DNA from 3 places in the Bordetella tumulicola genome. Region 2 is predicted to be linked to each of the others. Evidence: predicted binding sites of a transcription regulator. Region 2 holds the regulator's gene; each other region holds the start of a gene.
What was found. Region 2 encodes LexA, which represses DNA repair genes until DNA is damaged. Its sites were predicted from a motif close to ACTGTATNNNNATACAGT; they were not measured.

Region 1 (3,278 bases), on a different contig from region 2:
TGTCGACGAGGTACTTCACTCCTCAGACGGGGCATGCTTCGATGGCCGTATCAGGAGGCTGTTGCTTGGCCGCAGCCTGCTTGATTAAAGGCAGCGTGGCCGCCGAAGTCGCAACAGGCTTACCAACGGTAGCGGATCAAACTTGCAATGCCGTGATCAGCATCGAAAATCCGGCTGGCACGCTCGATGCCACCGTTGTCGCACAACGTGATGGTAAAACGCTAAAAATCTCGAAAGTCGCATACAGAAGGTCAGCACAAGTCCTGCTTAAGGGCCATGTCCCCCTCTATCGGGCCACCGACGCATTGCGCGATGCGCTTCTTCAACTCGCATTAGACGCCTGACTCAAGCATGACGAATCAATGCAGCGTCTCGCCTTTTGACGGCGCCTGATTCAACCCCAGCGCGGCTTCCCAACTGCGCAGCGGGACACAGGTTTGCAGGCGTTCGATCGCACACTGCACCAAGGCCGGATGCAACTCGTGCCCGACGTGATTCGCTACGTCGATGGTGCAATCGCCATGCAGAGAGTCAAGCCAGGCCTGTGCGGTTTGCGCATACGTCACATTCATCACCGTATCATTCGCCCCGTGCAACAGGTGGATGGTGGTGTATTGCGGCGGTACTTTGGGTAACCGCGCATAGCGGCCCGAAAATGCCAGAACACGCCCGGCCAGACCATCATGCGCTTGTACCGCCTCGAGCGCCATGATCGCGCCCTGGGAAAAACCGGCTAATGCGGTGTCGGACTGTAATAGGCCAAACCTGGCCTGTGCCGCCCGCACGTAATCGACTAGCGGCGGCAATGCCTGGGCCACCCGCTCGGCGCGGTTGTCTTCGTCGACGCCGCGCACCGAGAACCATTGACGCCCATTTCCTCCGCCGTCATAGCGTTCAAAACCCGCCGGCGCCAGAATCGCGGAGGCCGGAAACGCTGTACGCAATGCCTGAATCAGCGACGCCAGCGTGTGCGGTGTGCCGCCCACGCCGTGCAGCAGGATAAAGAGTTGCTTGATCTCGGTGCCCTCGTCGGGCAGAAATTCAAGGGTGGCAAGGTCTGTCATCGGGGACTCCGGCATATCGGGGCGCAATCGTACCCCCAAATCGTCATTGTAAATCCCCATCCAAAATACTGTATATTTGTACAGTAAATAGAGATTAATCATGCTGTCCCCAGAACTCATCCACCCCGCCCTATGGCGTGCCACCCAATTGGCGCGCAGTGCCCGCCGTGGCATTCCTACAGGCTATGCGGCGCTGTCCGCCCAGTTACCGGATGGCGGTTGGCCCGCGGGCGCCTTGATTGAATTACTGATGCCACACGCCGGCATTGGGGAAATCCGCCTGCTGCAACCCGCGCTGGCCCAGCTCGACAGCCGTCACCCCATCGCCCTGGTGCAACCGCCCCACGTCCCGCACCTGGCCTGCTGGCAAGGCTGGCGCCTGAATCCAGGTCAATTGCTCTGGGTAGCGCCCGAACGTCCGCTTGATGCCTTGTGGGCCACCGAGCAAATCCTGAAACACGGTAGTTGCGGGGCGCTGCTGTGCTGGTTGCCTCACGTACGCCCGGAATCCCTGCGCCGCCTGCATCTGGCGGCCCAGATGGCCGACACGCTGTGCTTTGTGCTACGGCCCGCGACGGTCGCGCAGCAGGCGTCTCCGGCCCCACTGCGGCTGGCGCTCTCTCCCGCGTCCGGCGGCTTGTCTGTGCACATCCTGAAACGGCGTGGCCCGGCCTGTACGCAACCCTTATTTCTAGATTTCGAGCCCGCCCGTACGCGCGAGACTGTTTCTCCTGATCATGCCCCTCTGGATCGCCGCCTTCCTGCGCTGTCTGCCACTCGACGCCGCACGCCCGCATTGGTCTCGTGATGCGGCCTTTGCCGTCCTGGATCAGGCGCGTATTGCCGCGCTGACCCCAGCGGCGGCAAAGGCAGGCATCCAGGCGGGCATGCGTCGTGCCGGGGCCGCCGCGATCGCGCCCGACGTTCCTTTGCTCGCACGGGATCTCGTGGCCGAACAACATCTCCTGCACGAAACCGCGCTGGCCTTGCTGCAATACACGCCGGACATCGCGATCGCCGAGCCCGACACGCTGTTACTACAGGTCGGCGCCAGTCTGGCGTATTTTGGGGGGCCTCGTCAGTTGCATCGACGCATCACTGCCACGTTACAGGCCATGGGCCTGCATATTGGGTCAGGCATGGCGCCCACCGCTCAGGGAGCCTGGCTGCTCGCGCATCAATCTTGCGCTCGATCACGACGCCGTGTCTTGCAGATCGACACGATGACCACTGTGCTTGATGCAATACCTTGCGCCCTGCTGCCCAGCGCCCAGGCTCGCCTGGACTGGTTGCACGGCATTGGATGCCGCACCCTGAGCGACCTGCGCCATCTGCCGCGCGCAGGCCTGCAACGCCGCTGCGGCACCGAGCTCCCCCGCTCGCTCGACGCGGCCTATGGCATCGCGCCGGAATGTCATGCCTGGCTCCAGCCGCCGGCGCGTTTTCAGCAACGCCTGGAGTTGCCCGATTACATCGCGCATGCCGAAGCCATCCTGGCCTGGGCGCAACGCCTGCTCGAACCCCTATGCGGCTGGCTGACCGCCCGACGCCTGGCGGTTCAACATTTCACGCTGGTACTCGAGCACGAACGAGGCCGGCACGCGCGCGCACCGACCCGCCTGCCCATCCATCTGGCCCAACCAGCCTGGCAGCCCTCGCACCTCCTGAGTTTGCTGCGTGAAAAACTCGGCCGCCTGCCGCTCGAGGCCCCCGCGATTGCACTGGCCCTGCACGTCGACGACACCGTCGAACAGCCTGCGGCCAGCACCAGCCTGTTTCCCGAGCCAGGTGGCTCGCCCACCGAGCACGCCCGCTTGCTGGATCTGCTTAGCGCCCGCCTGGGGCGCGAACGCGTCTTGCAAGCCCAACCCATCGCCGATCACCGCCCCGAGGTAGCCAACCACTGGGGCGCTGCGCAGGACGTCCCGTCCCGGCCCCCCCGCGATCTCAGCCATCATGACCCGTTCACGCTGATGGATCGCCCCTTTTGGTTGCTGGATCCCCCCGTTCCGCTGCAAGTCCAGCAGCATCGTCCCGTCTATGCAGGCCAGCCCCTGCGCCTGATACGCGGCCCCGAACGCATCGAAAGCGGATGGTGGGATGCCGCGCTGACGGTGCGCGACTACTTTGTCGCCGAGGACGCGGCAGCCGCCCGCTACTGGATCTATCGCGAACGCGATACCGAACACGCCCGTTGGTTTTTGCACGGACGCT
Region 2 (3,278 bases):
TTTCCCGGTCGACACCTACGCCTATTACGACGCCGCCACACACGGCCTGGACTTCCAGGGCATGCTGGCCTCGTTGCAGGCCGCGCCTGAACAAACCATCGTGGTGCTGCACGCGTGCTGCCACAACCCCACCGGCGTGGATCCTACTGCCGAGCAATGGGAACAAATCGCCCAGGTGGTCAAGACCCGCAACCTGGTGCCTTTCCTGGACATCGCTTACCAAGGCTTTGGCGCCGGCTTGCAAGAAGACGCCTCCGTGGTGCGTCTGTTTGCCGATCTGGGCCTGACCATGCTGATCAGTTCGTCGTTCTCCAAGTCGTTCTCGCTCTATGGCGAACGCGTCGGCGCCTTGACTGTCGTGGCAGGCAGCCAAGACGAATCCAAGCGCGTCCTGAGCCAACTCAAGCGCGTGATCCGCACTAACTACTCCAACCCGCCCACGCACGGTGGCACGGTGGTGTCTTCAGTGCTCAACACGCCCGAACTCTACACCCTGTGGGAACAAGAGCTGGCCGGAATGCGTGACCGCATTCGCCTGATGCGCCAACAACTGGTCGAAAAGATCAAGGCCGCGGGCGCTACGCAGGACTTTAGCTTTGTGCTGCAACAGCGTGGCATGTTCTCGTACTCGGGTCTGACCTCGGCCCAGGTCGATGTGCTGCGCGAGGAACACGGCATCTACGCCGTATCCAGCGGCCGTATCTGCGTGGCGGCTCTCAACAGCCACAACATCGAGATCGTGGCCAAAGCGATCGCCGCCGTCATCAAGTAAGCAAGACCTGAAGACAAGGCAATAAAACGCGCACGGTTCGCGCGAAATCAGGGGCCCCGACGCCAGGACGGGCCCCTTTTTTCGTTCGGACCCTGCGTTGTTCTGTCTGGTGTTGTGCTGCCTGGTGTTGCCCACGCTCCATCCCGCCAGGCTTTGTTTTGTCAAAGCCACTGCCGTATTTACGCTGGACAGGTTTGTCATAACCCGACTTGCTTTTTTTTGCAGGGTCGTCCAGAATTGATGCTGTATATTCATACAGTCAAAAGCGGATTATTGCCATGGCTAGCAAACTCACCGAACGCCAACAGGAAATTTTGAACCTCATCCGGCAAACGGTGGCACGTACCGGTTTTCCCCCTACCCGCGCAGAAATTGCCCGGGCATTGGGCTTTCGTTCCCCCAATGCCGCCGAGGATCACCTCAAAGCCCTGGCCCGCAAAGGGGCGATCGAATTGACAGCTGGCGCATCCCGCGGCATTCGTCTGGTCGAAAGCGCCGATACGGCCGCGACGACCTCCCTGGCTTCCCGGGACAACGCCAGTTCGTCCTCGATAGCGAGTTTTGCGGATGCCATGGGCCGGCTTTTGCTTCCCCTGGTAGGCCGTGTCGCCGCTGGCAGCCCTATTCTGGCAGCGGAGCACGTTGAACGCGAGGTCGGCGTCGATCCCGGCCTGTTCGCCCAAACGCCCGATTATTTGCTCAAAGTCCGCGGCATGAGCATGCGTGATGCCGGCATCCTCGAGGGCGATCTACTTGCCGTCAAACGCGCCAGCGAAGCCCGCAATGGCCAGATCGTTGTGGCCCGCCTGGGTGACGACGTCACCGTCAAACGGCTGCAGCATCGCAAGGGCCATATCGAGCTGCTGCCCGAAAATCCGGATTTCTCTCCCATCCTGGTCGATGGTACCCAAGAGTTCGCGCTGGAAGGTATTGCGGTGGGCCTGATTCGCACGCAGGCGCTGCATTAAGGAAAAAAGACCAAGGGTCTGAGCTGACGCAGTCAGCTCACCCTTCCCCTAATGGAGCCTTACTGGCCTAAAAAAATGGCGCCCCGATGAAACCATCGAGGCGCTATTTTTGTTGCCGCGCCCCGAAGGGCACAGCATGGTCATGCTGACTTAGTGCTTGAACATCGGATCACCCGGCACAGCCGACTCGGCTGGCTTGGCGACCAGAGGTTCTTTGGGGGTCTCGTCGTCGGCCAGCGGCTCGGGATAGCGTTCCAGAGCGAGCTCAAGAACTCTGTCAATCCACCGTACCGGCACGATCTCGAGGTGGTTTTTGACGCTATCCGGGATTTCTGCCAGATCTTTGACGTTTTCCTCGGGGATCAGCACCATCTTGATGCCGCCACGATGCGCCGCCAGCAGTTTTTCCTTGAGGCCACCAATCGGCAGTACCTCGCCGCGCAGGGTGATTTCCCCTGTCATTGCGACATCGGCACGTACGGGAATGCGCGACAAAGCCGAGACCATGGCGGTCGTGATGGCGATACCTGCAGACGGACCGTCCTTGGGTGTGGCGCCTTCGGGGACGTGAACGTGCATGTCGTGCTTTTCGAACACGCTGTCCGTGAAACCCAGACGGCGTGCACGGGAACGCACCACGGTGCGAGCCGCTTCGACTGACTCTTTCATCACATCGCCCAGCGAACCGGTACGCTGGATAACGCCCTTGCCGGGCATGTCGGCGACTTCGATCGTGAGCAGATCACCCCCGACTTCGGTCCAGGCCAAGCCCGTCACTTGACCGACCTGGTTGTCCTTTTCGGCCATGCCGAAGCTGTAGCGCCGCACACCCAGGTATTTGCTGAGGTTCTCGGCATCGACCTTGACGGGCTCAGTTTGCGGTACAACGGCTTTGCCATCCGCCTTGGCCTTATCGGCCTGCGCCAACATTTCTTTCACGACCTTGCGGCAGATCTTGCCGGCTTCGCGTTCCAGCGCACGCACGCCGGCCTCGCGGGTGTAGTAACGCACGATATCGCGCAGGGCCGAATCATCGACCACGAGCTCGGTTTCTTTGACGCCATTGTTTTTCATCAGCTTGGGCAGCAGATGGTCGCGAGCGATATGGATTTTTTCGTCTTCGGTGTAACCCGACAGGCGAATGACTTCCATACGATCCAGCAACGCCGGCGGAATGTTTAGCGTGTTGCTGGTGGCCACAAACATGACGTCCGACAAATCAAAGTCGACTTCGATGTAGTGATCCTGGAACGTGTGGTTTTGTTCGGGATCAAGAACCTCGAGCAACGCCGATGCCGGATCACCACGGAAGTCCATGCCCAGCTTGTCGATTTCATCAAGCAGGAACAAGGGGTTGCGCACGCCCACCTTGCTCATGTTTTGCACGATCTTGCCTGGCATGGAACCAATGTAGGTGCGGCGATGGCCACGGATTTCGGCTTCGTCGCGCACGCCGCCCAGCGCCATACGCACGAACTTGCGGTTCGTGGCACGCGCGATGGACTGGCCGAGCGAGGTCTTGCCGACACCCGGAGGGC
Region 3 (3,278 bases), on a different contig from region 2:
CTGGGCGCGCTGATATTCGGAAGCGCGCAGATCATCGCGCAACTGCGCGACTTGATCTTCGGCGACACCGTGCTGGCGTAACTCTTGGACAATGCGCGCCGCGCCCTGCCGTGAGGCGCGACGATGTACCAGGCTGTGCGCAAAGCGCTCCGTAGACAGCCACCCTTCTTTTTCCAGGGCATCAAGCACGGGGTCAATCTCGGAGGCATCCTCAGCATAAGGCTGAAGCTTGCGCGCGAGCTCGTTGCGCGCGTACTCCCGTCGTGACAGATAGCCCACTGCGCGGGCCTTTAGGCTAGGGCCGCGCGGCTTGGGCTTGCCCAGCGTTTCAAAGCCGCCATCATCAGGCTCGGACTTGTCCGAGCCCCGCTGCGACCATGAAGAACCGGACCGACCAATCATGCTTCGCTATCGGCCTCGGCTTCGGCCTCGCTAGGTGGGAAGGTCGCAGCACGACTGACGATACTGTGGTTCTCGCGCACCTTGTTCTCGATCTCGATGGCGATCTGGGGGTTCTGCTTCAGGTACTCGCGCACGTTGTCCTTGCCCTGGCCAATGCGCGTACCGCTGTAGCTGTACCAGGCACCCGATTTATCAACCACACCGGCTTGCACGCCCAGGTCGATGATCTCGCCCTCGCGTGAAATGCCTGCGCCATACATGATGTCGAACTCGGCTTGCTTGAACGGCGGGGACACCTTGTTTTTGACGACCTTGACCCGGGTTTCGTTACCGACGACCTCTTCGGCTTTTTTAATGGAACCGATGCGACGGATATCCAAACGCACGGATGCATAGAACTTCAGTGCATTGCCGCCCGTGGTGGTTTCCGGGTTGCCGAACATCACACCGATCTTCATCCGGATCTGGTTGATGAAGATGACCATGCAGTTGGTACGCTTGATCGAGGCGGTGAGCTTGCGCAGCGCCTGGCTCATCAGGCGAGCCTGCAAACCGGGCAAGGAATCGCCCATTTCGCCTTCGATTTCGGCCTTGGGCACCAAGGCCGCCACGGAGTCGATCACGATCAGGTCGACCGAGCCCGAACGCACCAGGGCGTCAGTGATTTCCAGGGCCTGCTCGCCGGTATCGGGCTGCGAGATGAGCAGATCGGTCAGATTGACACCCAGCTTGGATGCATACTGCACGTCGAGCGCATGCTCGGCATCGACGAATGCGCACGTGCCGCCGACTTTCTGCATTTCGGCGATGACTTGCAGGGTAAGCGTGGTCTTGCCCGACGACTCAGGGCCGTAGATTTCAATCACCCGTCCCCGTGGCAGGCCGCCAATGCCCAGTGCGATATCGAGTCCCAGCGAGCCAGTCGACACGACCTGAATGTCATGTTCAACCGCGTTATCGCCATAACGCATGATCGAGCCCTTGCCAAACTGCTTTTCGATTTGCGAAAGCGCGGCGGCCAGCGCCTTGGCCTTTTCCGAGGCGGCTGCTTTGCTGGTTTTATCGTCCATGTGGTGTCCCGTGGATAAATGAGGTTGACGCTGTAAGGGTATGACGCGAAGGCGTGCTGCGCAGCAACAGTGACAATGCCACAATGCGGCGCGCTCCGTGCCAGAGCGGCGATTATTGCATCGGATTGTACTGTATATAAACCCAGTATGCCAAATTTCTGTAGGGTATCAGGGCCCCGACGGGGGATTCCCCGCTCTGTAGGGCGGACCATTTTCTCTAAGCATAGACCGGATTTCCCAGGAATTCCCTGGCTGGGCAATTGTCCCGGGCTGTGCCAGAATGCTCCCACACGGCGACCGCAATAGTGTCGTGCCATTCCAACGGCCTGCCCCCGCTTCCTACGCATGCGCATCCTTATCGCCGAAGACGACAGCATTCTGGCCGACGGCCTCTCTCGTTCACTCCGCCAAAACGGCTACGCCGTTGACGCGGTGAGTGACGGAACAGCCGCTGACTCCGCCCTGGCTGCCCAGCCTTTTGATCTGCTCATTCTGGACTTGGGCCTGCCCCAATTGACCGGGCTCGAGGTATTACGCCGCTTGCGGGCCCGCAACTCGGTCCTGCCGGTTTTGATCCTGACGGCGGCCGATAGCGTCGAACAACGCGTCAAGGGTCTGGATCTGGGTGCCGACGATTACATGGCCAAACCCTTTGCCCTATCAGAACTCGAAGCCCGGGTCCGCGCCCTGACCCGACGCGGTGCGGGCGGCGGCGCCACGCTCTTGCGTCACGGCCGCCTGATGTTCGACCAGACGGGTCGCGTGGCGCTGGTGGATGATCAGACGCTGGATTTGTCTGCCCGCGAAGTCAGTCTGCTGGAAATCCTCTTGACCCGCAGCGGCCGCATGGTCAGCAAGACCCAGTTGGTCGATCATTTATGCGAGTGGGGCGAAGAGGTCAGCACCAACGCCATCGAGGTTTATGTGCATCGCCTGCGCAAAAAACTCGAACCCAGCGGGGTCAAAATCATCACCGTGCGCGGCCTGGGCTATTGCCTCGAACGAGACCAAGGTGCCAGCCACCTCACCCACTGAGTCGGTCGCTCACGAAGCCCTCAACCAGGAAGCCCTGGACGCAATGCGCGGCGGGGCCAAAGGTCCAAGCTTCGCGCCGCCGCAACGATCTTTGCTGGGCGAGATCCTGGACTGGATGCTCGCCCCCCTGTTTTTGTTGTGGCCAATGAGCGTGGCCATCACCTATGTCGTTGCACAAAACATTGCCAACGTTCCGTACGACGGCACCCTGGCGCAAACCCTGCACACGCTGTCACGGCATATCCACGCGCAGGACGGGCGGGCTGTCCTCCGTCTGAATGACTCCATCCGCGATGTGCTGCATCCGGGTGAAACGGACAGCATATTCTGGCTGATTCAGGGCAGCCACGGCGAAGTCCTGGGTGGGGACAGCAGCCTGCCCTTGCCCCCCGACCTGGGCCCGCCACAGCCCGGTACCGTGCTCTATACCGAGAATACCTTGCGAGGATTTGACGTGCGTCTGGCCTACACCTGGGTCGACTTGCATATCCCGCAAACCCAGCCAGTCTTTCTGGTGGTTGCGGAAACCATGGAAAAGCGCACGGAACTCGCCAACGACATCATCAAAGGCGTGATCATTCCGCAGTTTATTGTGCTGCCCGTGGCAGTCTTGCTGGTCTGGTTTGGCCTGTCGCGCGGCGTGGCACCGCTCAACGCCTTGCAGCAACGCCTACGGGCACGCCGCCCTGACGATCTCTCTCCCATCGACGAAGGCGCCGCACCCTCGGAAATCGCCCCGCTGGTCGGCGCCATGAACGAGCTCCTGGATCG

Region 1: a site for LexA is predicted at 1,132-1,149, ahead of imuA (translesion DNA synthesis-associated protein ImuA). Genes of this name have one in related genera too.
Region 3: a site for LexA is predicted at 1,602-1,619, ahead of recA (recombinase RecA). Genes of this name have one in related genera too.

Annotation. Positions count from the first base shown of each region.
Region 1 covers NZ_BAAGYU010000007.1:224,415-227,692, reverse strand. The annotation lists gene ACYVDM_RS09480 (PrpF domain-containing protein) at 1-344, shown strand, start outside; gene ypfH (esterase) at 360-1,064, opposite strand; gene imuA (translesion DNA synthesis-associated protein ImuA) at 1,165-1,872, shown strand; gene ACYVDM_RS09465 (Y-family DNA polymerase) at 1,802-3,278, shown strand, end outside.
Region 2 covers NZ_BAAGYU010000008.1:134,218-137,495, reverse strand. The annotation lists gene ACYVDM_RS15885 (amino acid aminotransferase) at 1-772, shown strand, start outside; gene lexA (transcriptional repressor LexA) at 1,051-1,740, shown strand; gene lon (endopeptidase La) at 1,891-3,278, opposite strand, start outside.
Region 3 covers NZ_BAAGYU010000007.1:439,195-442,472, reverse strand. The annotation lists gene recX (recombination regulator RecX) at 1-402, opposite strand, end outside; gene recA (recombinase RecA) at 399-1,472, opposite strand; gene ACYVDM_RS10440 (response regulator) at 1,818-2,507, shown strand; gene ACYVDM_RS10435 (sensor histidine kinase) at 2,485-3,278, shown strand, end outside.